Regions from separate parts of the Priestia veravalensis genome, predicted to be linked through region 3. Evidence: riboswitches for the same ligand, from Rfam matches in the RefSeq annotation. Region 3 holds a riboswitch; each other region holds the start of a gene.
The links. A riboswitch is a leader RNA that binds a small molecule or an ion and turns the genes downstream of it on or off. The one in region 3 is predicted to bind cobalamin.
Positions count from the first base shown of each region.

Region 1 (6,043 bases), on a different contig from region 3:
CCTCATGAGATAGCTACATTTGATAAAAATAAGTCGCTGGAAATTTTACATATCTTCTTTAAAGGGATTTCTCCCAATTGATTTTAAAAAAACGAACAAAGATGACTATTCTCATTTTTTTGTTCGTTTTTTTAGTTTTTTGAGGGTTGACACGTGTCTTTATGGAGAATAAGATGGTAGTGTGATAAACGGAAAGTGTATAGTATGCAGTGAACAAAATATGTATAAATATGCAAAAAAGGGGAGTTGCTGCGTAGCAGTTAAGGCGATGGGATACAGCGGGAATATCATTATGAGGAGAGAACAACTATGAAAAAACCATCGTTACTAACGCAGGTTTTAGTAGCATTCGTCGTAGCTGTTGCGCTCGGACTCATCTTTGGAGACAAGATGTCTGTCGTGCAGCCGCTTGGCGATTTGTTTCTAAGGCTCATTAAGTTTATTATGGCGCCTTTGATTTTAACGACGCTCATTGTAGGCGTAACAAGTTTACAAGATACCAAGCAGCTTTTTAGTATGGGAGGGAGAACGATTGTTTTCTACCTCTTTACAACGTTGATTGCTGTGACGATTGGTATCGTATATGCTGTGATTTTATCACCTGGTACAGGAGCTAACGTGTCGTTACAGCAAGGAGCCACTGCGCCGAGTGGAGAAGCACCAACGCTTACGGAGACGTTGTTAAACATGATTCCGGAAAATCCATTTGCAGCGTTAATGGAAGGGAATATCCTACAAATTATCTTTATGGCAATTGCAATTGGTTTAGGGATTTTATTTGTAGGAGAGCCAGCAAAGCCAATTCAAAAGCTATTTGAATCTTTTTCCACAGTCATGTTTAAAATTACAAGTGGTATCATGGTCATTGCACCAATTGGTATCTTTGGAATGGTAGCACCAATTATTGGTGAGTATGGTTTAGCTGTTTTAGCACCTCTCGCTAAGGTGATTATTGCTGTAGCATTAGGTTGTTTAACGCAGCTTCTCGTTGTGTATTCTCTTGCGGTTAAAGGCTTTGCTGGGATGAGTCCACTTACATTTTTAAAAGGAATAGCACCAGCCGGCCTTGTAGCTTTTAGTACAGCAAGTAGTGGTGCAACGCTACCTGTTTCAATGAAAAACGTTCAGGAAAACCTTGGCGTTTCAAAGGAAACAGCAAGCTTTGTTTTACCGTTAGGTGCCACAATGAATATGGACGGTAGTGCGATTTACCAAGGTGTTGCTGCGCTATTTATTGCACAATTTTATGGAATTGATCTCGGTATGAGTGAAATTTTACTAATCATGTTTACAACTACCATTGCATCAATTGGTACTGCGGGCGTGCCAGGTGCAGGGATGATTATGTTAACAATGGTACTAGCAGCCGTCAACCTTCCAGTTGAAGGAATTGCTTTAATTGCAGCAATCGATCGTATTCTTGATATGTTCCGTACGTCGGTTAATATTGTCGGAGATGCTGCAGCTTCTGTTGTTGTAGACTCATATGAGAAGAAATCAAAAGAAAAAGCGAATCAGCAAGCATCGTGAATTTTTGTGCGTACATCCTTATGAAAGGTGAGGATGTACGCATTTTTTTTCATTCCTTGCTATAATGGAAAAAGATTCACGCATACTAAAGTGAATGAGTAATTGATAACGATTTAAAGGAGTTTTTTGATGACAAAAGTAAAGTTAATTTCACATAATGATTTAGATGGGGTAAGCCCAGCTTTATTAGCTCGCTTAGCATTTGGTGATGAGAACCTTGATTACGACACGGTAGGAATCGGACGCATAAACGATACGGTGCTGCATTTTATAGAAGAAGATAATGATGGACAAGACTTATACATAACGGATATTAGCGTAAATGATGAAGTAGCAGCTAAGCTGGATGAACTTGTGAAAAATGGTCAAAAGGTTACGCTTATTGATCATCATATTTCTGCACTTCCTCTTTCTGAAAAATACGATTGGGTCCATGTGATACCAGAAGATAAGAATGGGACGAAAACAGCAGCTACATCGCTTTTTTATACATATCTACTAGAAAACAAGATGTTGGAACGTACGAAGATGCTGGATGAATACGTAGAGCTTGTACGTTTATTCGATACGTGGGATTGGTTTCACGAGAAAAATGAAAAAGCAAAAAGACTTAATCACCTTTACTACTTAATTTCTCATGAAGAGTTTAAAGATACGGTTCACGAAACGCTACAAGCATCTTATACTGGTGCCAGTCAAAGCTTTGAATTTACAGAAAAGCACGCGATTTTACTTGAAGCTGAAGAGAAGCGAATTGAAAAATATATCTATGACAAACAAAAGCAAATGATGCAAGCAGAAGTAGAGATTGCAGAGCAAAAATACAAGGTAGGGATTGTGTTCGCAGATACATATCAGTCAGAGTTGGGAAATGCATTATGCCTAGAGCATGAAGAAATCGACTTTTCAGTAATGGTTGATATGGGAAGGAAAAAGCTAGGGTTTCGAGCAGTGAAAGATAAGATTAATTTAGCTGAAATCGTGGGTCACATTGGTGGTGGAGGCCATCCAAAAGCATCCGGCTGCAAATTAACGAGCGAAACCTTCAAGCTATTTGTAACCGACCACTTGTTTCAACCAGACGAAAAAAGTGAATAAACTAAGTGTAGAGGAGGGATGACTTTGACATTTGAACGTGAGGTTGTTGTGGTAACTGGTGGCGCAAATGGAATTGGAAAAGGTGTGGCAAGCGCCTATGCCAAAAAAGGTGCCAAAGTGATAATCGCAGATATTGATGAAGAACAAGGGGAGAAGCATGCTAAAACGCTGCGTGAAGCAGGTGCACAGGCAATGTTTATTCACACAGATGTAAGAAAAGAAGAGGATGTTATCAACCTCATGAAAGAAACTGTTTCAGCTTATGGTACGATTAACATTCTGGTTAATAATGCTGGAGTAACAAAGTGGAAGTCTCCGTATGAGTTAACGCTAGATGAATGGGATGATATCATAAATCTTAATTTACGAAGCGTATTTTTATGCTCAAGAGAAGCTGCCAAAGTGATGCGAAATAACAAAATAGGTGGTTCAATTGTAAACTTAGCTTCTACGCGTGCCGTTATGTCAGAGCCACACACCGAAGCATACGCTGCTACAAAAGGTGGCATTGTGGCGCTAACGCATGCTCTTGCCATTTCACTTGGACCAGACAAGATTACCGTCAACGCAATTTCTCCTGGCTGGATTGAAACTCAGCAATATGAGGAGCTTCGAGATGTTGATCATGCTCAGCATCCGTCTAACCGAGTTGGCACTCCAGCAGATATTGCAAAAGCGTGCCTTTACCTGACGCATCCAGACAATGATTTTGTAACGGGGACAAACGTAGTTGTCGATGGTGGAATGACGCGCAAGATGATTTATGAACATTAACTAAAGTAAGCAGGCTATAGGCTATACCTATAGCCTGCTATTTTTATTTTGTATAAAAACACAGTTATATGAAAGCGTATTCTTTTTAAAATTTAGAAAAATCAGACTTGATTTACTTATCGAAATCATGTATCGTTATGTTCAATTCCTAATTGAAAAGGAATTAGTGTATAAAGTGAATATGTTCATGCAAAAGGTGCTAAGACACTTGTTTTAGCTTAAAAGGGAAGATCGGTGAAAATCCGACACGGTCGCGCCACTGTAAGGAGGAGCCTATTATCAGTAAACCACTGTTTATGAAACGGGAAGGTGATAATAGGTGATGATTCTAAGTCAGGAGACCTGCCTGTTGTTTGCACTCACAACCTACGCGTAATAGGGAGAGGTGATTAGCTTGGTATTGAAACAAAAGTATATGTTGTTCAATACTTCTTAAAGCTGTCGTCTAACTCTCTTTCCAGAGAGTTTTTTATTGCAGAAAAATAGACGAAACGAGGAGATTGAAATGACAGTGAATACAGCAACAATTGGGTATCCAAGAATCGGTAGAAACAGAGAATGGAAAAAAGCAATTGAAGCTTATTGGAAGCAGGAAACAACGGAAGCAGAGCTGCACAACCAACTTCATGAGTTGTATGTTAATCAGCTTCGTATTCAAAAAGATAAGGGGATTGATTTTGTTTCAGTAGGTGACTTTAGTTATTACGATCACATGCTTGATACGGCGGTTATGTTTAATATTATTCCAGCTCGTTTCAAAAAGCAAAATCTATCCGCTCTTGATACATATTATGCAATGGCAAGAGGGAACAAAGAAGCAGAGGCATGTGAGATGACTAAGTGGTTTAATACCAACTATCACTACATTGTCCCAGAGTTTACTGACGTAACGCCGGCATTGAATGAAAACAGACCATTAGCATATTGGCAAAAAGCAAAGGACGAATTGGCACTTAACGGTAAGCCTCTTCTAATTGGGCCAGCAACCTTTATCTTATTAGGCAAAGGATTTAAACAAGAAGAAGTATCAAGCTTATTTGCTCAATTAACTCCGCTTTATATTCAAGTGATTAAGGAGTTACATGAAGCGGGAGCAGAGTGGATTCAAATTGATGAACCAATTTTTGTAACGAATAAAGCAGAAGGGTACTGGAAGGAGGTTGAGGCATTTTATCAGCGTATTTCAGAGGAAGTACCTGGTGCTAATCTTATCATCCAAACGTATTTTGAAGCATTAGATAATTACCAATCTGTTGTGAACCTTCCTGTGAATGCTTTTGGGTTGGATTTTGTACATGATGAGAGAAAAAATAGTGAAGCGATAAAAGCACACGGTTTTCCAAAAGGGAAAAAGCTTTTTGCAGGCGTTATTGATGGTCGTAACGTGTGGAAAAGTAACTTAATTGAAAAAGCTGCACTTGTAAGTGAATTGCAAAAATTAGTGGGTAAAGAAGAGGTAATTGTTCAGCCATCTAGTACACTGCTTCATGTCCCTGTAACGGTAGAAACTGAACAAGAGCTACCAGCTGATATTCGAGCAGGCTTAAGTTTTGCTGAAGAAAAGCTGACTGAGCTAGAACTTTTAAAGGACCTTTTAAAAGGGGATAGCGAAGCAGTAAAAGCACATCAGCAAGAGATTGAGGCATTTTCGAAGGTTGCAAACCGCGTTCACACGAAAACGAGAGCAGAGCTAGAACAGATTGATGATCAAGCCTTATCTCGTGCTTCTGTGGCTGAGCGCCAGCGTTTGCAAAAAGAAAAGTTTGATTTACCGCTTTTACCAACTACAACAATTGGAAGCTTGCCACAAACAGCAGAGGTTCGTTCGAAGCGCTTAAAATGGAAGCAAGGTCAGTTAACGAACGAACAGTATGAAGCGTTTATAAAAGAAGAAACAAAGCGCTGGATTGAGGTTCAAGAAGAAATTGGTATTGATGTGCTGGTTCACGGTGAGTTTGAACGTACGGATATGGTTGAATTTTTTGGTGAGCGCTTAGGCGGAATGTTAACAACGAAAAACGGTTGGGTTCAATCATATGGTTCACGCTGCGTAAGACCACCTGTTGTATACGGAGATGTCTATTTAGTCGAGCCGATGACGGTTAAAGAAATTGTCTATGCACAAAGTTTAACCGAAAAAGTCGTAAAAGGAATGCTGACGGGGCCAATTACCATCTTAAACTGGTCATTCCCACGTACAGACATCTCGAAGTATGAAAGCATGAATCAAATTGCATTAGCCATTCGAAAAGAAGTTAAAGCGCTTGAAGAAGCCGGTGTTCACATGATACAAGTAGATGAACCTGCGCTGCGAGAAGGATTGCCAATTCGAGCTGAAAAGCAAGCCGCGTATTTAAATGCTACTGTTGAAGCGTTCCGTCTAGCAACAACGGGTGTAGAAGATACAACGCAAATTCATACGCATATGTGCTATTCGAAATTTGATGACATGATTGACACAATCTCTGCACTAGACGCAGATGTCATTTCAATTGAAGCATCCAGAAGTCATGGCAATATTATTTCTTCATTCGAGCAGTATTCATACGATAAAGAAATCGGGCTTGGCATTTACGACATTCATAGCCCTCGTATTCCAAGCTTTGAAGAAATGACAAATAATCTTGACCGTGCTCTTCGC
Region 1 is NZ_KQ758629.1:35,828-41,870, reverse strand. Features, by position in the region: gene AS180_RS02985 (hypothetical protein) at 1-81, shown strand, start outside; gene AS180_RS02980 (dicarboxylate/amino acid:cation symporter) at 310-1,530, shown strand; gene AS180_RS02975 (DHH family phosphoesterase) at 1,660-2,628, shown strand; gene AS180_RS02970 (glucose 1-dehydrogenase) at 2,653-3,402, shown strand; cobalamin riboswitch at 3,580-3,766, shown strand; gene metE (5-methyltetrahydropteroyltriglutamate--homocysteine S-methyltransferase) at 3,908-6,043, shown strand, end outside.
Region 1: it holds a riboswitch for cobalamin, as region 3 does, so the genes downstream of both, metE (5-methyltetrahydropteroyltriglutamate--homocysteine S-methyltransferase) here and AS180_RS14020 (ribonucleoside-diphosphate reductase subunit alpha) in region 3, are expected to answer to the same signal.

Region 2 (6,043 bases), on a different contig from region 3:
AGTAATTATTGGTTCTGCGAATATGACGCAAAGCGCGTTGAAAAGTAATATTGAGTGGAATGTAGAGGTTGTGTCAAAGAGCGAGATGCCTTTCATTCAGGATGTTCTAAAGGAATACGAGCACTTGTGGGACATTAGTAACGACGCAACAAGCGAATTTCTAGAGGAGTACGGGAAGTTTTTGGCTGCGTTAAAGGAAGCAGCTTACAAACCTCAAATGATTTTTGAAAAGGGTGAGTACATCAAGCCAAATAAGATGCAGCAGCGCGCAATGGAAAATCTAGAACGCCTGCGCAGTTTTGGTGAAACGAAAGCTCTAGTTATTGCGGCAACGGGTACAGGTAAGACATATATGTCGGCATTTGACGTGCAAAAAGTGAAACCAAAGCGCCTTTTATTTATTGTGCACCGAGAAGAGATCCTTCAAAAAGCAAAAGAAACGTTTGAAACACTGTTTGTGAACGAGGGAGTGACGTTTGGCTTGTTGACGGGAAGTTCAAAAGATCAAGAAGCAGACTACTTGTTTGCGACGATTCAAATGTTAACAAAGTACTATAGTGAGTTCGAACGAGATTCGTTTGACTATATTATTTATGATGAAGCTCACCATGCGACAAGTCCTTCTTATCAGCGAGTGATGGAATATTTCACGCCAGCATTTACCCTAGGCATGACGGCAACACCGGAGCGAAGCGACAGCATGAATGTATTTGATTTGTTTGATAACAACGTAGGCATTGAAGTTCGTCTTCACGAAGCGCTAGAAGATCAGTTAGTCGTACCGTTTCACTACTTTGGTATTACTGATATTGAAGATGTTGATTTAAGCGGTATTGACATTGATGATATAGCTGAGGTAACCAAACGGTTAAAAGTAAATGAGCGCGTCGACTTTATTATTGAAAAGATGGAGTTTTATGGTCACGATGGCTTAACGCGTAAAACGCTTGGCTTTTGCGCTAGCATTGAACACGCTGAGTATATGGCAGAAGAGTTTAATAAGCGCGGCTACAAAAGTGAAGTGTTACATGGCGGCCATTCCATTCCCCAGCGTCAAGAGTGTATTAAGCGATTAGAAGATGATAGAGATGAATTAGAAGTCATTTTTTCAGTGGATATTTTCAATGAAGGTGTGGACATTCCGTCGGTGAATTCTGTATTAATGCTTCGTCCAACGAATTCACCAATTGTATTCATCCAGCAGCTGGGGCGCGGTTTGCGCAAGCACGCCAGCAAATCATTCTTAACAGTACTTGATTTTATCGGAAATCACAGCAAGGTCTTTTTAATTGCGCTCGCTCTAAACGGCAGCCGCTATTACGATAAGGAAAGCTTAAAGGTAGCCATCGCAAAGGGATTCCCAAGCATTCCAGGTGCTACACATATTCAAATGGATGAGATATCACGCGACCGAATTTTAGCGCAAATTGACCGTGAAAACTTCAATTCGCTGAAGTACCTGAGAGAAGAGTACAACGAATTTAAAAAATTAAATCAAGGCATAATTCCGTATTACCTGATGGACTATTTAAAGTTTGATGGAGCGCCTGACCCAGTGAAGTTTATCAATAAAGAAAAGTCATATCTTCAGTTTGTAGCGAAAACCGAAAAAGACGACCAGCTGAAAACTCTGTTACTTCATGAAGACTTTGAAAGTGCCTTGAAGGAGTTGTCTAGTAAGCTACCAATCAAGCGCGTGTACGAGTTTGTGATTTTAAAATATTTACTAAGTCATGACAAAGTTTCACTGAAGCAAGCCAATCAAGAAATCTTGAAATACGTAGAGGATGTGGAAGAAGATACGGTAAGGCACGCGTTTGAAGTATTAAATCAAGCGTACTATGATAGTGGACAGCTTCGTTCTAAGTTAAAGCTAATTGATTTTAACGGAGAAGAAGCGGTGAAAACGGAGCGCTTTGCGAATGTTTTACATAACGACCAGTTTAAGCCGTTTATTAAAGATGCGATTGATTACGGCATTTTCCGCTACGAGAAAGAGTTTGGTAAACGAGATTACGGCGTACCGCACTTAAAGCTGTATGAACAGTACACAATGATGGACCCAGCGCTACTATCTAACTACCGGAAAACGCACAGCTCGTTTCGTGGTTCTGGCTTATTGACAAATGATAAAGAGTTTTTCTTATTTATTGATCTTCATAAGGAAGAAGATATTAAAGAAAGCATTAACTATCAGGATAAGTTCATCGATAAGCGCACGTTCCACTGGCAAACGCCAAACAGTACGACCCAAAAGTCTGAGCGAGGAAAGAATATTATAGTTAACAAAGACAGAGGTATTCACCTGCATCTATTTGTACGAAAATATCGTGAGATGGATGGTAAGACTGAACCGTTTATTTATATCGGTAAAGGAAATACGGTTGAGTACCACGGGGAAAAGCCGATTACGGTAATCTTAGAATTAGAAAATGAAATTCCAGCGTTTCTGTATACGGAGTTTACGGAAAGAGTATAGCCTTCTCATCGCGAGAAGGCTATTTCTTTTCTACTAATAGTTCAACCGCCGGAACGTCCGCCGGTGCCCAGACAAGTGAATCTAGATTTTCTTTGTTTAACCAAACAAGCTTGGCATGCTCAGTGGGCTGCGGTGTACCTTCAACAATTTCAGCTTTAATCGCAATGAGCTCAATAATAAACGTATCGTATTCATGGGTGTGTTCGTTATGTAGCTCCGTTGCTTTGATTTTACAGTGAAGCTCTTCTTCGATTTCTCTCACAATCGCAGAGTAAATATCTTCGCCTTCTTCTACTTTCCCACCAGGAAATTCCCACATGTTCGGTAGAGACATGTCGTTTGAACGGAGAGCACAGAGGACTTCGTTTTGATCATTTTCAATAACGGCGGCAACGACCTTTATTTTTTTCTTCACGGTTCATTCTCCTTACAGCTGTTTTGTTTCATCATAACATAGGAGAGTGGGAGATTATAAGATCGGAATTGAGAGGTGGGTTTCATTTACTCGTTCTTACATTAACAACAAGCCATACACTTTGAATCACAAGCGGAATGACAAAGGCAAGCACTAACACAACAAAGGATATAAGCTTGACCTCAGGGGTTTGAATGGCACCCGCTCCGTCCACTTTTCGCGTCCATACCATAATAGTGCCTAAAACAAATAGCATGGCCCAAAAACAGTTCGTAATCCACCAGGAGATCCATCGTTTTTTCATGAAATCGCTCCTTTCATCTTTGGCATAAAGCAAATTTACTTTTAAGTTTTTCCTTTATTATACAGGAATTGTTATCCAATAATTAACAAAAAACAGTTTTTCTATATTTTATTTATGATTTTGCTAGAGAGGTTATAAATGGATTTATAAGATAAGTGCTTTGAAAAATGAAGTGTTGTACAGTGTTAGCTAAGTGAAATGAAAATAAAAATTGTAAAAATTTATAAAATTTGATATGTTTAAAGTGAAAATAATATCGATGTAGAAACAGGTGTAGGTGAAAGGTGTCTTTCATCTGCTTAAAAGGGAAGTTCGGTTGGAATCCGACGCTGTCCCGCAACTGTATTTGGGAGCGATTCGAAAAAGCCACTGTTTTCATGGAAATGAAGATGGGAAGGTTCGAAGAGCGATGATCATAAGCCAGGAGACCTGCCTGTTTTAGCATGCATCAATACCTACGCGGATAGGGGGTGTTAAGTGCGAAGTGACAAACATGTTTTAAAAATGATTTAAAAACATGTTTATTTGAGTATTGTCTCGCGGCTTAACAACTTCTTTGGGAAGTTGTTTTTTTATTGCTTTTTTAGCGGGTACGCGTGATGGAGGTGAGCAGCTGTGGACGGATCAGTTGAGTATTTTGTGAATTACTTCAAAGCGAGCATTATGAATAACGTAGTGGCAGAGAACCCTTGTACACTTTCAGACTATTATCAGGAGTTAAGAGATTTTGTGGTAGACAAGAGGGGGGATGCTGAAAAGAAGGCTCTTTTTTTACACAATATTGAAAAGGCTTACAAAACAGTAGGTGAAGAGATATTTGGAATGGAGGAAAAGAGAGATGGAGACTGAAGCGAGGTTTTTTCCGGGGCTTGAAGGCGTTGTGGCTGCTGAAACAAAGATTTCATTTCTTGATACCCAACAGGGGAAAATTATTATTCAAGGGTATGACCTGATTGAGCTATCAAAATCAAAGAGCTACCTCGATATGATCTACCTTTTACTAGAAGAAAGGCTGCCGAATATTAACGAGAAGGAACTAGTTGAAGAAATGTTAAAAGGGGAGTACGAGATTCCAGATGAACTGTTGGATGTCTTTTGCTTACTCCCTAATGGCACGCATCCAATGGATGGCTTGCGAACAGGAATTTCATTTCTTTCAGGCTTTGATAAAAGGCTTGATAATCGTTCTCTATCGGCAAATAAAAGCCGTGCTTACAAGCTGTTAGGCAAAGTGCCTGCGATTGTGGCGAACAGCTATCGTTTAATCGAAAAGAAAGAGCCGATTCGTCCGCTTAAAGAGTTATCGTATAGCGCAAATTTCTTTTACATGATTACGGGGAAGAAGCCATCATCTCTGGAAGAGCAAATCTTTGATCGTTCACTTGTTTTATATAGTGAGCATGAGATGCCAAACTCAACGTTTACAGCGAGAGTCATTTCTTCTACTCAGTCTGATTTATACGGTGCATTGACAGGAGCGGTTGCTTCTTTAAAAGGAAACCTGCATGGAGGAGCTAACGAAGCGGTAATGGAACTGCTTTTAGAAGCTGGTACTGTAGATAAATTTGAAGAGCTGCTGATCGCTAAGCTTTATAAAAAAGAGCGTATCATGGGATTTGGCCATCGCGTGTATATGAACAAAATTGATCCGCGGGCTTTAATGATGAAAGAGTCGCTCAAACAGCTATGCGACCTGCAAGGAGATAATCGTCTTTATCGCATGTGCGAAGCGGGCGAAGAGCTTATGAAGCGTGAAAAAGGTCTTTATCCGAACTTGGATTACTACGCAGCACCTGTCTATTGGATGCTTGGTATTCCTATTTCACTTTATACACCGATCTTTTTCAGTGCTAGAACGGTAGGGTTATGTGCGCATGTTATTGAGCAACATGAACATAATCGACTTTTTAGACCGCGCGTACATTATGTAGGCGAGCGCCGCTTTTAACAATTTGGGGTTGTTCACGGCCACTCACCGAATGGATATTTTGGCGAATACCCATTTCTATCATAAATAAATTTGAGGAGAAAGGAAAGATGCACATGTTGAAAACGAATGAGCAAGTCAAAACGGATGTTTTATTAGAGGAAATCGCAGATTACGTTCTTCATAAAGAGATTAAGAGTTTAGAAGCGTTCCAAACCGCTCGTTATGTCCTGCTTGATACGATTGGATGCGGGATGCTGGCGCTTAGTTATCCAGAGTGCACAAAGCTCCTCGGCCCCATTGTTCCAGGAACAGTTGTACCAAATGGCAGTCGGGTGCCGGGAACGTCATTTGAGTTAGATCCAATTCGAGCTGCGTTCAACATTGGTTGCATCATCCGCTGGCTGGATTACAACGATACGTGGCTAGCGGCAGAATGGGGACATCCTTCTGATAATCTTGGAGGTATTTTAGCGACAGCTGACTACATTAGCCGCGTACGCGTAGCAGAAGGGAAAGAGCCGCTGGCCGTTCGTGATGTGCTTGAAATGATGATTAAAGCGCACGAAATTCAAGGCGTGCTGGCGTTAGAGAACAGCTTAAACCGAGTTGGATTAGATCACGTGATGTTTGTGAAGATTGCCACGACTGCAGTTGTTACCAAAATGCTTGGAGGAACGCGTGAAGAAATTATTAACGCTTTGTCCAATGCGTGGATTGATACGGTAAGCTTACGTACCTACAGACATGCGCCGAATACCGGTTCTAGAAAGTCTTGGGCTGCCGGCGATGCGACAAGCAGAGGCGTACAGCTTGCTATGATGGCAGTAAAAGGAGAAATGGGCTATCCCACTGCGTTGTCTGCACCTAATTGGGGGTTCCAGGACGTATTATTTAACAAAAAACAGGTAACGCTTG
Region 2 is NZ_KQ758641.1:57,044-63,086, reverse strand. Features, by position in the region: gene AS180_RS08675 (DEAD/DEAH box helicase) at 1-2,479, shown strand, start outside; gene AS180_RS08670 ((deoxy)nucleoside triphosphate pyrophosphohydrolase) at 2,499-2,894, opposite strand; gene AS180_RS08665 (DUF3923 family protein) at 2,977-3,198, opposite strand; cobalamin riboswitch at 3,451-3,649, shown strand; gene AS180_RS08660 (hypothetical protein) at 3,814-4,047, shown strand; gene mmgD (citrate synthase) at 4,037-5,146, shown strand; gene AS180_RS08650 (bifunctional 2-methylcitrate dehydratase/aconitate hydratase) at 5,242-6,043, shown strand, end outside.
Region 2: it holds a riboswitch for cobalamin, as region 3 does, so the genes downstream of both, AS180_RS08660 (hypothetical protein) here and AS180_RS14020 (ribonucleoside-diphosphate reductase subunit alpha) in region 3, are expected to answer to the same signal.

Region 3 (6,043 bases):
TGAAAGGTCCTAACGTAACGTCTGGGTACCTTAATAAACCAGAAGAAACAGATAAAGCAATAAAAAATGGTTGGTTTTATACAGGAGATATCGGCAAACTTGATGAAGATGGATTTTTATACGTATTAGATAGAAGGTCAGATTTAATTATTTCAGGTGGAGAAAATATCTATCCAGCAGAAATTGAGAGCACTCTATTAAAGCATCCACTTATTGCAGAAGCCGGGGTTACAGGGCTGCCTCATAAACAGTGGGGACAAGTTCCAGCAGCTTTTTTAGTAGTTACATCACCAATAAAAAAAGAAGAGTTACAGGCATATTGTCAGTCGATGTTAGCCAATTATAAAGTACCAAAGTATTATTTTATTGTTGATGATCTACCAAGAACCGCTTCCAATAAAATTATTAGACGAAAATTACCTCAGCGTATAGAACAGGGGCGTCAACTATGATTGAAATCCATAAAGCAACCATTCATGCTATTGAATTGAACCTATTATCACCGTTTTCAACTAGTTATGGAACTGTGACAAATCGAGAATTGCTTCTTTTAGAAGTAGAAGATATAAGCGGTGAAGCAGGCTGGGGAGAAGTGGTAGCATTTTCAACTCCTTGGTACACAGAAGAAACCATCCAAACGTGCTTTCATATGCTCAATGATTTTTTACTTCCGGCTTTAATTGGAAAGCGATTAACGACGCCTTTAGACCTACAGGAAATATTTAATCCGATTAAGCGAAACCATATGAGTAAAGCAGCAATAGATTGTGCGGTGTGGGATTTGTTTGCTAAGAAGAACAACAAGTCTCTATCTCAAGCTCTTGGTGGCACAAAAGAAGCTGTAGAAGCTGGTGTAGTAGTTGGACTCGATGATATTCATAAGATGGTTCATAAAATAGATGAACACTTGAAAGCTGGATATAAACGTTTTAAAGTAAAGATTAAGCCTGGAGCTGATTATGACCTTATTAAGCAAATTAGAAATCATTATCCAAAACTGCCGCTGATGGTAGATGCAAACTCTGCTTACTCCTTAAATGATTTGAATTTGCTTCAAAAGCTAGATGAATTTGACCTTATGATGATTGAACAGCCATTAGATTCTAGTGATATTATCGATCACCGTCATTTACAACAGCAGCTACGCACGCCCGTTTGCTTAGATGAAAGCATTGTGTCTTATGATGATGCTAGAAAAGCAATTGAGTTAGGGAGCTGTCAAGTTATTAATGTAAAAGTTGGACGGGTAGGCGGCTTAACAGAAGCAAAACGAATTCATGACTTGTGCCAGAAAAGTAATGTTCGACTATGGGTAGGGGGAATGCTGGAATCGGGTATATCAAGAGCTCATAATATTGCATTAGCTTCATTAGAGAATTTCACGATACCTGGAGACATTTCAGCTTCTTCACGCTATTGGAACAAAGATGTCATTCTTCCAGAAGTAGAAGTGGATGATGGGTTAATTCATGTGCCAAAAGAACCAGGCATTGGCTATCGGGTGGATAGGATATTTTTAAATAAAGTTTCCACATATCAAAAAACATATGCATAATGTAAATCCACTTTAAAAGTGGATTTTTTATTGTGAGTTCGGTTTTTAAAAAAATTTTCTTTTTATTTATATAGCAGCTGTCTAGTCATGTGAAAAAAGTTTGATTAAATTTCATAAATCAAATAGTACAACCAATCCGAGAAAACATGTTATGATGGAATAGTTTGATGAAAAATAAGACTGTTTGTAGTAGCTAGTTGCTAATACCTAACAAAACTTTTAGAAATTTCTTTTTTTACATATGTTTAGGAAACCTTACTTAACAAAGGCGTAAATCAGTATATTAAGTAAGGTGGGGTAAATGTGCGGGAATTTATTTTGAAAAAGATATTGTAGTTCTGTAAGTTGTCCCTTATAATGTGTTTATAACACAACATCTTGTTTTTTATTAAAACTTCATATACTATATTTTGTGTTTTCCAGTAGAAAAGGTGTCTGAAAAAAGACTTAAAAGGGAATTTGGTGTAAATCCAAAACTGTCCCCGCAACTGTGAATGCTGATGAAATAAGGAATAGCCACTGTGAGTAACGATCATGGGAAGGCCTTAGAGTAAAGCGAAGCATAAGTCAGGAGACCTGCCTTTTTTATGACGTTTTATCTTCTTCGGGAGGTGAGAGGATAGAGCGAGGATTGAGAAAAGACATTTTTGTCTTCTTTTATCTTCGTTCTATTCGCTCACTGCGTCAGGTGAGCGATTTTTTTATGCTGGAGAAAAAGGAGGAACTTATTTTTATGATTAATACAACAGATTTAAATAAACTTGAAAAAGTAAATTATGATATGAAACTACTTGGTGAAAAATTTCCACAACTTGATTTTTCATGGTATGAGGAAAAGGTAGTAGAAACAGTTGCTGCGAAAGAGAATATGACGGACGAAAAAATAGCAAATGTTTTTATTTTAGCAGCACTTGAGCGAATTTCAATGGATGAGCCAGATTGGACATATGTAGCAGCTCATATCTATTTACAAGAGCTATATCGCAAAGCTGCCGCCAATAGAAAATACAATCAAGCTGAAAGGTACGGCTCATTTTATAAGCTTATTACAGAGCTTACAGATATGGGGATTTATAGTACACAGCTTTTGGATACATACTCTGTGGAAGAGATTAATGAGCTAGGCTTAGCCATTGATTATACAAAAGATAGCCTATTTACGTATATTGGCCTGTTAACATTAGCTGATCGCTATTTAGCAACATCACATGATAAGCGTGTATACGAGCTACCGCAGGAACGCTTTTTAATTATTGCTATGACACTCATGGCAAATGAAAAGAAAGAAGAGCGTTTAGCGCTGGTAAAAGAGTCATATTGGGCACTTTCAAACCTTTACATGACAGTGGCAACGCCGACATTAGCGAACGCAGGAAAAAGCTATGGACAGCTATCAAGCTGCTTTATTGATACGGTTGATGATAGTTTACGAGGTATCTATGATAGCAATACGGACTTAGCTACGCTAAGTAAAAACGGTGGTGGAATTGGCGTATATCTAGGTCATATCCGTAGCCGAGGTAGCGATATAAAAGGGTTTAAGGGCGTATCATCAGGAACAATTCCTTGGATGAAACAGCTTAATAACACAGCAGTTAGTGTTGATCAACTGGGTCAACGTCAAGGGGCAATTGCTGTATATCTAGACGTATGGCATAAGGATATTTTTTCTTTCTTAGATGCACGTTTAAACAATGGAGACGAGCGTCAGCGTACGCATGACTTATTTACTGGCGTTTGCTTGCCGGATTTATTCATGGAAGCTGTTGAAAAACGTGAAGACTGGTACTTGTTTGATCCTCATGAAGTTCGTACGGTAATGGGTTACTCGCTAGAAGATTTCTATGATGAAGAGGAAGGCAGCGGCTCCTTTAGAAATCGTTATCGTGAATGTATTGAAAATGAATCCCTATCAAGAGAAAAAGTGCCTGCGATTGAAATTTTTAAACGAATTATGATTTCACAATTAGAAACAGGAACACCATATATGTTCTACCGTGATACAGTGAACCGTGCTAACCAAAACCGTCATGAGGGCATGATTTATTGCAGTAACTTATGTACAGAAATTACGCAAAATCAAAGCATGACAACTGTGGTTGAAGAAATCACAGAAGATGGAAAAATCGTCATTACAAAGCAACCAGGTGACTTTGTCGTTTGCAATCTATCGTCTATCAACTTAGCACGTGCAGTAACGGAAGATGTACTTGAACGCCTTGTGCCCATTCAAGTTCGTATGCTAGATAACGTAATTGAACTGAATAACCTTCCAGTTCTACAGGCAAAACTAACAAACCAACGCTATCGTGCTATCGGTTTAGGTACGTTTGGTTGGAACCATTTATTAGCTCTACAAAAGATCGCTTGGGAAACAGAAGAAGCTGTTCAGTATTGCGATGAGTTATATGAAAAAATTGCTTACCTAACGATTCAATCAAGCATGGAGCTTGCAGAAGAAAAAGGAGCATACCCTCTATTTGAAGGGTCCGATTGGGAAACAGGAGCTTATTTTGCAGCACGCGGTTACGAAAGTAATCAGTGGAATGAGCTACAGGCGCTTGTGAAAGAAAAGGGAATTCGAAACGGATATTTAATGGCCGTTGCGCCGAATTCATCTACTTCCATCATTGCTGGGTCTACGGCTAGTATTGATCCGATTTTCCGTAAGTTCTATTCAGAAGAGAAGAAAAACTATAAAATTCCAGTTACTGCTCCAGATTTGTCACCGGAAACGAATTGGTATTATAAGTCTGTTTATTTAATCGACCAACATTGGAGCATTAAGCAAAATGCAAAGCGTCAGCGTCATATTGACCAATCTATCTCGTTTAACATTTATGTTCAAAATGATATTCGTGCAAAAGATTTACTAGATTTACACATGACTGCATGGAAAGAAAAGCTAAAAACAACGTATTATGTTCGCTCTACGTCTAGCGAAGTAATTGATGAGTGTGAAAGCTGCCATAGCTAAGAAAGGAGTCGATTTTGTTGACGAACAGTCTAAAGAAACGTGAGATTATGAATGAAAATGCCCCGAACCGCTCAACGGGAATTATTAATGGTGAAACCTCAAATATTTTAAACTGGGATGATGTACGATTTTCTTGGGCGTTTCCAAAGTATAAGCGCATGCTAGCTAATTTCTGGACACCGTTTGAAATTAATATGGGACAGGACATCAAACAGTTTCCACAGCTTACAGCGGATGAACAGGAGAGCTTTTTAAAGATTATTGGTTTGTTGGCTTTATTGGACAGCATCCAGTCAGATTATGCGAGCAAAGTTGCTGATTATGTTACGGATTCTTCAATCAATGCGCTGATGATTATTTTAGCTCAGCAGGAAGTTGTTCATAATCACTCTTATTCATATGTATTATCAAGCTTAGTGCCAAAAGCTAAGCAAGATGAAGTATTTGAATATTGGCGTACGGATGAAAAGCTTCGTGCACGCAATGACTTTGTGACAAATGGTTATAAAGCATTCGCTGAAGAGGCAACAGTTGAAAACTTTTTAAAGTCCATTGTATATGATGTTATTTTAGAAGGTCTGTTCTTCTATAGTGGGTTTGCGTTTTTCTACAACTTAGCACGCAATCAAAAAATGGTTGCCACATCCACGATGATTAACTATATTAATCGTGATGAGCAGCTTCATGTGGGGTTATTTGAAAAAATCTTTAAAGAAGTGCTAAATGAAAATCCAGAACAGCGTACGGCTGAGCTTGAAGAGTTTGTTACTTCAACATTCCGACAAGCTGCCCAGCTTGAAATTGAATGGGCTGAGTCAGTCATTGGTGAGAAGTTTGATGGAATTACGATGAAAGATATTCGTCAATACATCGAATATATGGCAAATAAACGCTGTAATCAAATGGGATTTGGGCGCGTAGCGTTTCCTGATGCACCAATTGAAAATCCGCTGCGTTGGATTGTTGCGTATCAAGAGGTTGACCTTGGTAAGACAGACTTCTTTGAGCAAAAGTCAAGACAATATACAAAAGCATCAGATGTAAATGGATTTGATGATTTGTAAAATAAAGAAGCTGACTAAATGGCTACAACAGTTTTAGTCAGCTACCTGTGTTGAAATAAGGCCTAGTTCAATAGCACGAGTAGTGATAAGTAGGTCAATTTCAGGTGGAATGGTTTCTAATGTTCCACATTCATACTGCCATAAATGAGCAAATGATTGCACATAAATGGGGAACGTTTGTTTATTGGCTTTAACAGCTTCTGCTTTGAAAAAATGAACAAGTTGATTGGTATTCATATATTACCTTCACTTTCGTTGATATGAAAAAGGACAACCCGCGTGGTTGTCCTTTTTTATTAATTAGGAATAGAACAAAGTTTGTTTTAGGATAACCGATTTAAAGATCTTCAGGTTTAAATGTTTTACAATCTGTTTCGCGGCTATTAGAAGCCTTTTTACCAGCATGGCTGACTACGTAAATTTCGTCTGCTCCACAACGGTTGCCTT
Region 3 is NZ_KQ758663.1:14,796-20,838, reverse strand. Features, by position in the region: gene AS180_RS14030 (o-succinylbenzoate--CoA ligase) at 1-452, shown strand, start outside; gene menC (o-succinylbenzoate synthase) at 449-1,555, shown strand; cobalamin riboswitch at 1,968-2,153, shown strand; gene AS180_RS14020 (ribonucleoside-diphosphate reductase subunit alpha) at 2,337-4,532, shown strand; gene AS180_RS14015 (ribonucleotide-diphosphate reductase subunit beta) at 4,550-5,596, shown strand; gene AS180_RS14010 (hypothetical protein) at 5,630-5,833, opposite strand; gene AS180_RS21740 (DUF1540 domain-containing protein) at 5,934-6,043, opposite strand, start outside.

Region 4 (6,043 bases), on a different contig from region 3:
TCGTCCAACTTTCTTTTCCAACACCTAATAAAGTTGAAGAAGTCAAGGTTGCCTATACACCTTACTCATGTACGATTACGGGTACGTATGATGGTGAAGATTTCACAGAAGAGTGTCAACTTCCTTGTACGGTCAGCCGAAAAGGAAGTAAAGCTACGTGCAGAAACGGCATTCTTGAAGTCAAGCTCATAAAGTATACAAATTTACCTGAAACAGAAATTGATGTTCATCGCTTCGACTAAAAATGCTCGCTGTTTACACGGCGAGCCTTTTTTCATTGCATAACAAGCTGATATTTATCAACTTCTCGTTTTATAATAGCTTTAATTTTTTTAGCATCTACTGCTTTTGTATCCGTATTTCTAACAGCACAAGCTGCAAAATTCCCTCGATTGATTCCCACCCCTCCAAGCTGAGCACTTACTTCCATTGCTGTTTCTAAAAGTGATTCATCTTTAAGAGGCATATCCGTAACAACTACGACGTTCACCTGTTCCTTACTTTTTGTAAACAAGAATAGCCACGTATATACTCCATCTTCGTAAAATGAAATTCGTGTAAAGCGATGATCGATCCCAGACCACGAAAGTAAATCGCTGCTTTTCTCTTCATCTGTGTACTGAACGATTTGCTTACACCAATGGATACCCTTTCCGCTATCTCCCGTAGAAAGGGTGCGCAGGGAATGTTCAAAGCTTACTGACAGACAACGTTCATTTTCTATGAGCGTATATAAGTTGGAAAAAGCTTGTAGTACCTTCTCTTCTTTCGGGGGGACATATGCAAGCTGCCTTTTATGGACTCCAGGATGATAAAGTACGTGTAAATCAACTCCATAGACGTGCTGAAGAGTTTGCTGGTCACTAAAAATCTCTTCAATACCTCTTGCATAAACCTCTCCATCTTTTAACAAGATGGCGTCATCAGCAAATAGTGCTGCAATGTTTAAATCATGTAAAATCGCCACAATGGTTAAGTTTTCTTCTCGCTGCAGCTCTTTTAATAAATGCAGCAGTTCCATTGCGTGCTTTACGTCTAGATGATTTGTCGGTTCATCTAACAACAAATATTCAGGTTCTTGCGCTAAAGATTTAGCTAAAAGAACACGCTGTTTTTCCCCACCGCTTAAAGCATTGAATGAGTGATGACGATATCGCCACACATCCGTTCTTTTCATCACTCTTTCAATCACTTCTTTATCATAAGGTGATTCATTATTTAAAAACCGTTTCGTTTGGAAAGGATAGCGACCAAGCGCCACAATTTCACGAACGGTAAACTCTAGACCGATTTGGTTTTCCTGCGTCATAACCGCTATTTTTTGCGCTAACTGCGTAGCTGAATAGGAGGAAATTGACTTTTGTTCTAACTTAATTTCTCCTGCTGTTAGCGGTAGCACGCCCATCATCAAGCGAATGAGCGTGGTCTTTCCGCTCCCGTTTGGTCCAAGAAGCGTGCAAAATGAGCCTTTTTCCACGGTGAAAGCTACGCTTTTTACAGTAGGCTTATGCTTTTTATACCCACCAGTTACGTTACAAACCTCAATCATTCAATCCCTCTTTTCCTAATCCTTTCTTTAATAAGCAACAGCGTAAAAATAGGTGAGCCGATGATCGCAGTTACCACACCAATTGGAAGCTCCTGTGGGTTTAGAATGGTTCGTGCTACAAGGTCTGCCAACACAAGATAGCTTCCTCCAATCAGAATAGAAAGAGGAAGCACATGCTTGTGGTTTGCACCTACCACCAACCTTACTAAGTGAGGAATGACAAGTCCAACAAAGCCGATTGCTCCAGAGACAGATACGGATGCACCTGTCAAAATAGCTGCCGATACCAAAATGATACGCTTTCTGCTTTTTACGTTAATTCCCATAAACTGTGCAGACTGATCGCCAAACGCAAAGCCATTTAGCTCGCGGGTATTCGCAAGTAAGCCGACCGTACCGATGATGAAAAACGGGAGTAAAAGCTGAACATGTCCCCAACCTCTCATTGACACACTTCCCATCAGCCAATACAAAATTTCACGCACTCCTTGCTCTGATGATAATGCAACCATAAGAGAAATCATAGCGCTCATGAACGATGACAAAATAATACCTGCTAAAATAATAGTTTCGTTAGCTAATGTCCCGCTCGCTAACTTTGTAATACCAAATACGAGTAAAAGCGTTAAAAAGCCAGATACAATCCCAATAATCGGTAGCGTATAGGTATGCATCCCAAATAGCTGCCAGTTAAAAAAGATAGCAAGCACCGTGCCAAGAGTGGCTCCAGAAGACACCCCGATGGTATACGGGTCCGCTAATGAGTTTCGAAGCAAGCCTTGAAAAGCTGCCCCCGCAATGGCAAGAGCTGCTCCAACTAAAAAGGCAACGACTACGCGTGGAAATCGAATTTCCCAAATAATGAGCTCCATGTTACTGGGGCCATGATATAAAGATAATCCAGACATGTTTTGAACAATAATTTTAATAACGTCTGTAACGGTTAAAGACACGGTACCTACAAAAACACCAGTAATAACTGTAGTTAAAACAAGGATTATACTAAAGACATAAAATAAGACAATTTTGTTTGCGATTTTTTTCATCTTGCATCAACTCCCTCTATCGGAAACCGAGGGCCGGGATTTTAACCTTTTTGTAAAGAATCTTTTACAGATAGCACGCCCCAACCGTTTGATAGTGAATTACTTTTTATATTCACTCATGATTTCATAAATTTGTTTCATATCAATTGCTTTTCGTACATGTGCAGCCAGCTTTTGAAAAGACTCTTCCTTTCGCGCCCTACTATTAAACGTTTTCTTAATCGGCACTAATCCTTTTTGCTGTCGAATATCGTTTAAATATGCACGTCGAAAGCCATCATTATGAAAAACATCATGTATGTATGTACCAATGACGCGACCAAAAACTGCTCCTTCTTTTATACCATTTAGCTCAGCAAAATGTACAGTTGGCTTGGTAGACGTTGTTTCGCCCATATGAATTTCGTAACCTTCAATTTGATAGGACTCATCGTGTAAAATAGCCCTTCCCGTTACCCGTTCTGTTCGCTTATTTGTTTTCATTACAGTTTCAATAGGTAAAAGACCTAGCCCTTTAACAGATTTTTGGGTTGATTCCACTTCATTTGGGTCACTTATCACTTCACCTAAAATTTGATACCCACCGCAGATTCCAGCAATATCCACCTTATTCTTCTTTGTCAAAATAGCTTCTGCTAAGCCCGTTTCATACAAGTACTTTGCGTCTTCTAACGTATTCTTGCTCCCAGGTAAAATGATTAAATCAGGCGTTCCAAGCTGAGAAGGTTTTGTCACAAGCCTTACGTGGCAATCATCTTCAAAACGAATAGGATCTAGATCTGTAAAGTTCGACATGCGAGGATAAGAAATAACGGCAACATCAAGTTCTTTAGCTGGATTTGGAAGAGTAGGGTACGTAGTTAAAGCAAGTGAATCTTCTGCATCAATCTCCACATCATCCAGATAAGGAACGACGCCTAGAACAGGAAGTCCCGTATACTCTTCAAACCAATCAAGCCCTGGTTGCAACAGCGACAAGTCACCTCGAAATTTATTAATAATCACACCTACCACTTTTGACTTATGCTCTTTTGGAAGCAGCTGAATTGTTCCTACTAAGCTAGCAAAAACGCCTCCCTTATCGATATCTCCTACTAAAATAACGGGAGACTGTGCAATATCAGCCACTCGCATATTCACAAGTTCACGGTCGTTTAAGTTAATTTCAGCAGGTCTCCCTGCTCCTTCAATGACAATATGCTCGTACTCAGAAGCAAGCTCTTCATACGCTTTGGTGATAATCTCACGTCCGGTTTCAAAGAAATCTTTCCTATACTCGTACGCATACATATTTTGCAAAGGAACACCATGAACGACGACCTGCGCCTCATACTCTCTTGTCGGTTTGATTAAAACCGGATTCATATTGGTCGTTGCTTCCACTCCAGCAGCTTCAGCTTGAATTCCTTGAGCACGTCCAATCTCTTTTCCATCCTTTGTAATATAAGAGTTAAGTGCCATATTTTGTGATTTAAACGGCGCTGTTTTGAAACCATCTTCTGCAAAAATTCGGCAAAAAGCAGTTGTAAGTAAACTTTTTCCAGCGTCCGAGTGCGTTCCTTGAATCATAAGAGGAATTGCTTTTTTCATCTGTATCACGCCTTTCATAGCAAAAAGCCTTGGCTAAAAACCAAGGCTTCATGACAACATCTTCATTCTTTTGATGTGCACGTCACCTATTTTCCCCGCCGAAAAATAAGAGTTAATGTTTAAAAGCAGGTCTCCTGGCTTGTGCTTCACTTTACTTCTGCACCTTCCTAGCTCATTGCTAGCAGTTTGTTGCAGGTTCATCCACACTTACAGTAGCGGGGGCTGCATCGGATTTCCACCGATTTCCCTATTATCCTTAAACGCATAAGGCACTTTTAAAACATAATCGTTTATAAATATTTTTTACGAAGCTGTTCTTGTAGGTTCTTTGTTTTTGATTGTGTCATTATACTTGCAGTTACAAAAACCAATAAAGACAGAACAACGGGAAGCACAACCGTATGCATGCCAAATGGGTTAGGAGCGTATGTGTGAATTAAAATATACACTAAAAGCCCCGTCACCATTCCCGAAATTGCTCCATATTTATTTCCTTTTGTCCAATATAATCCTAACACAATTGGCCAAATAAATACTGCTTCAAGTCCACCAAATGAAAATAAGTTAAACCAAATGAGTAAATCAGGTGGGTTAATAGCAAACAAAAATACTAAAATTCCAATAATCATTGTTGTTAAGAAGCTCCATCTTTTCACCTGCTGCTCTTTTGCTTTCGGATTAACGTAGTTTAAATACAAATCTTTTACAATAGCAGAGCTAATGATTAATAAAATAGAGTCTACCGTCGACATAATGGCTGCCATCGGCGCAGCAAGTACAACTCCTGCTAACCAAGGTGGTAATACTTCAAGAGTTAACGTCGGCATCACAGTGTCTCCCACTTCAATTCCTGGAATTACAGCACGAGCAAACACACCAATAAGATGCATCCCTAACATAATCACACCAACTACTACCGTACCGATAAGCATGGCTTGATGCATCGCTTTCGAGTTTTTATAAGACATCGCTCGAACGGCCACCTGTGGCAGTCCCACAACTCCTACTCCAACTAAAATCCAAAACGATGACACATAAAGCGGTGTTAATGAACGATCTGCTCCGTACGGGCTCACAAGATTTGGATTTTCATTCACTAAGTCTTTCATGATTGCTTCGACACCGCCGCCAGCATAAATAGTAGCGATTAGTAAAATAATCGTCCCTACAAGCATTACAATTCCCTGCAGGGCATCGGTTAGTACGACAGCACGAAACCCACCAATTGATACATAAACAAGTACGGTGACTGCAAAGATGACAAGCGCACTTTTGTATGAAATGCCTACAAAACCTTCAATTAATCTAGCTCCTCCAACCCACTGAGCAGCTAAAGAAGCAAATAGAAAAAGGACAATGCTTACAGCAGAAACAATCACAACAATATTGCTTTCATATCGCTTTTTCAAAAAATCAACAAGCGTAACGGCATTCATCTTTCGCGAAACAATGGCGAATTTTTTGCCAAGAGTTGTGAGAACAAAGTAACCTGTTACAACTTGAATCACGGACAATAGTACCCAAGCAAGTCCGGTTTGATATGCTGTACCAGGACCACCAATAAAGCTGCTCGCACTTCCGTACGTCGCGACCATCGTCATGGCAAGAACAAACCCTCCAAGCTCTCTGCTTCCTAGAAAATAATCATTAATAAATGAACTTGCCGTGCTTGTTTTTTTAGCGGTAATAAAGCCAATCGCAAAAATTAATAGAACAAACACAACAAGAGGAACAACAACAGCCCAGTTCATTCGCTCTCACCTCTTTCTTCATCTTCTAAAGGAAGATCTGAAAAGAAAAAGCGAACAATAATCCAGACCAGTAAAATAATGAGCGGGATTCCAAGTATGCAGCTATA
Region 4 is NZ_KQ758629.1:28,169-34,211, forward strand. Features, by position in the region: gene AS180_RS02925 (Hsp20/alpha crystallin family protein) at 1-242, shown strand, start outside; gene AS180_RS02930 (ABC transporter ATP-binding protein) at 275-1,549, opposite strand; gene AS180_RS02935 (FecCD family ABC transporter permease) at 1,546-2,595, opposite strand; gene AS180_RS02940 (cobyric acid synthase) at 2,695-4,185, opposite strand; cobalamin riboswitch at 4,293-4,477, opposite strand; gene panF (sodium/pantothenate symporter) at 4,476-5,936, opposite strand; gene AS180_RS02950 (YhdT family protein) at 5,933-6,043, opposite strand, start outside.
Region 4: it holds a riboswitch for cobalamin, as region 3 does, so the genes downstream of both, AS180_RS02940 (cobyric acid synthase) here and AS180_RS14020 (ribonucleoside-diphosphate reductase subunit alpha) in region 3, are expected to answer to the same signal.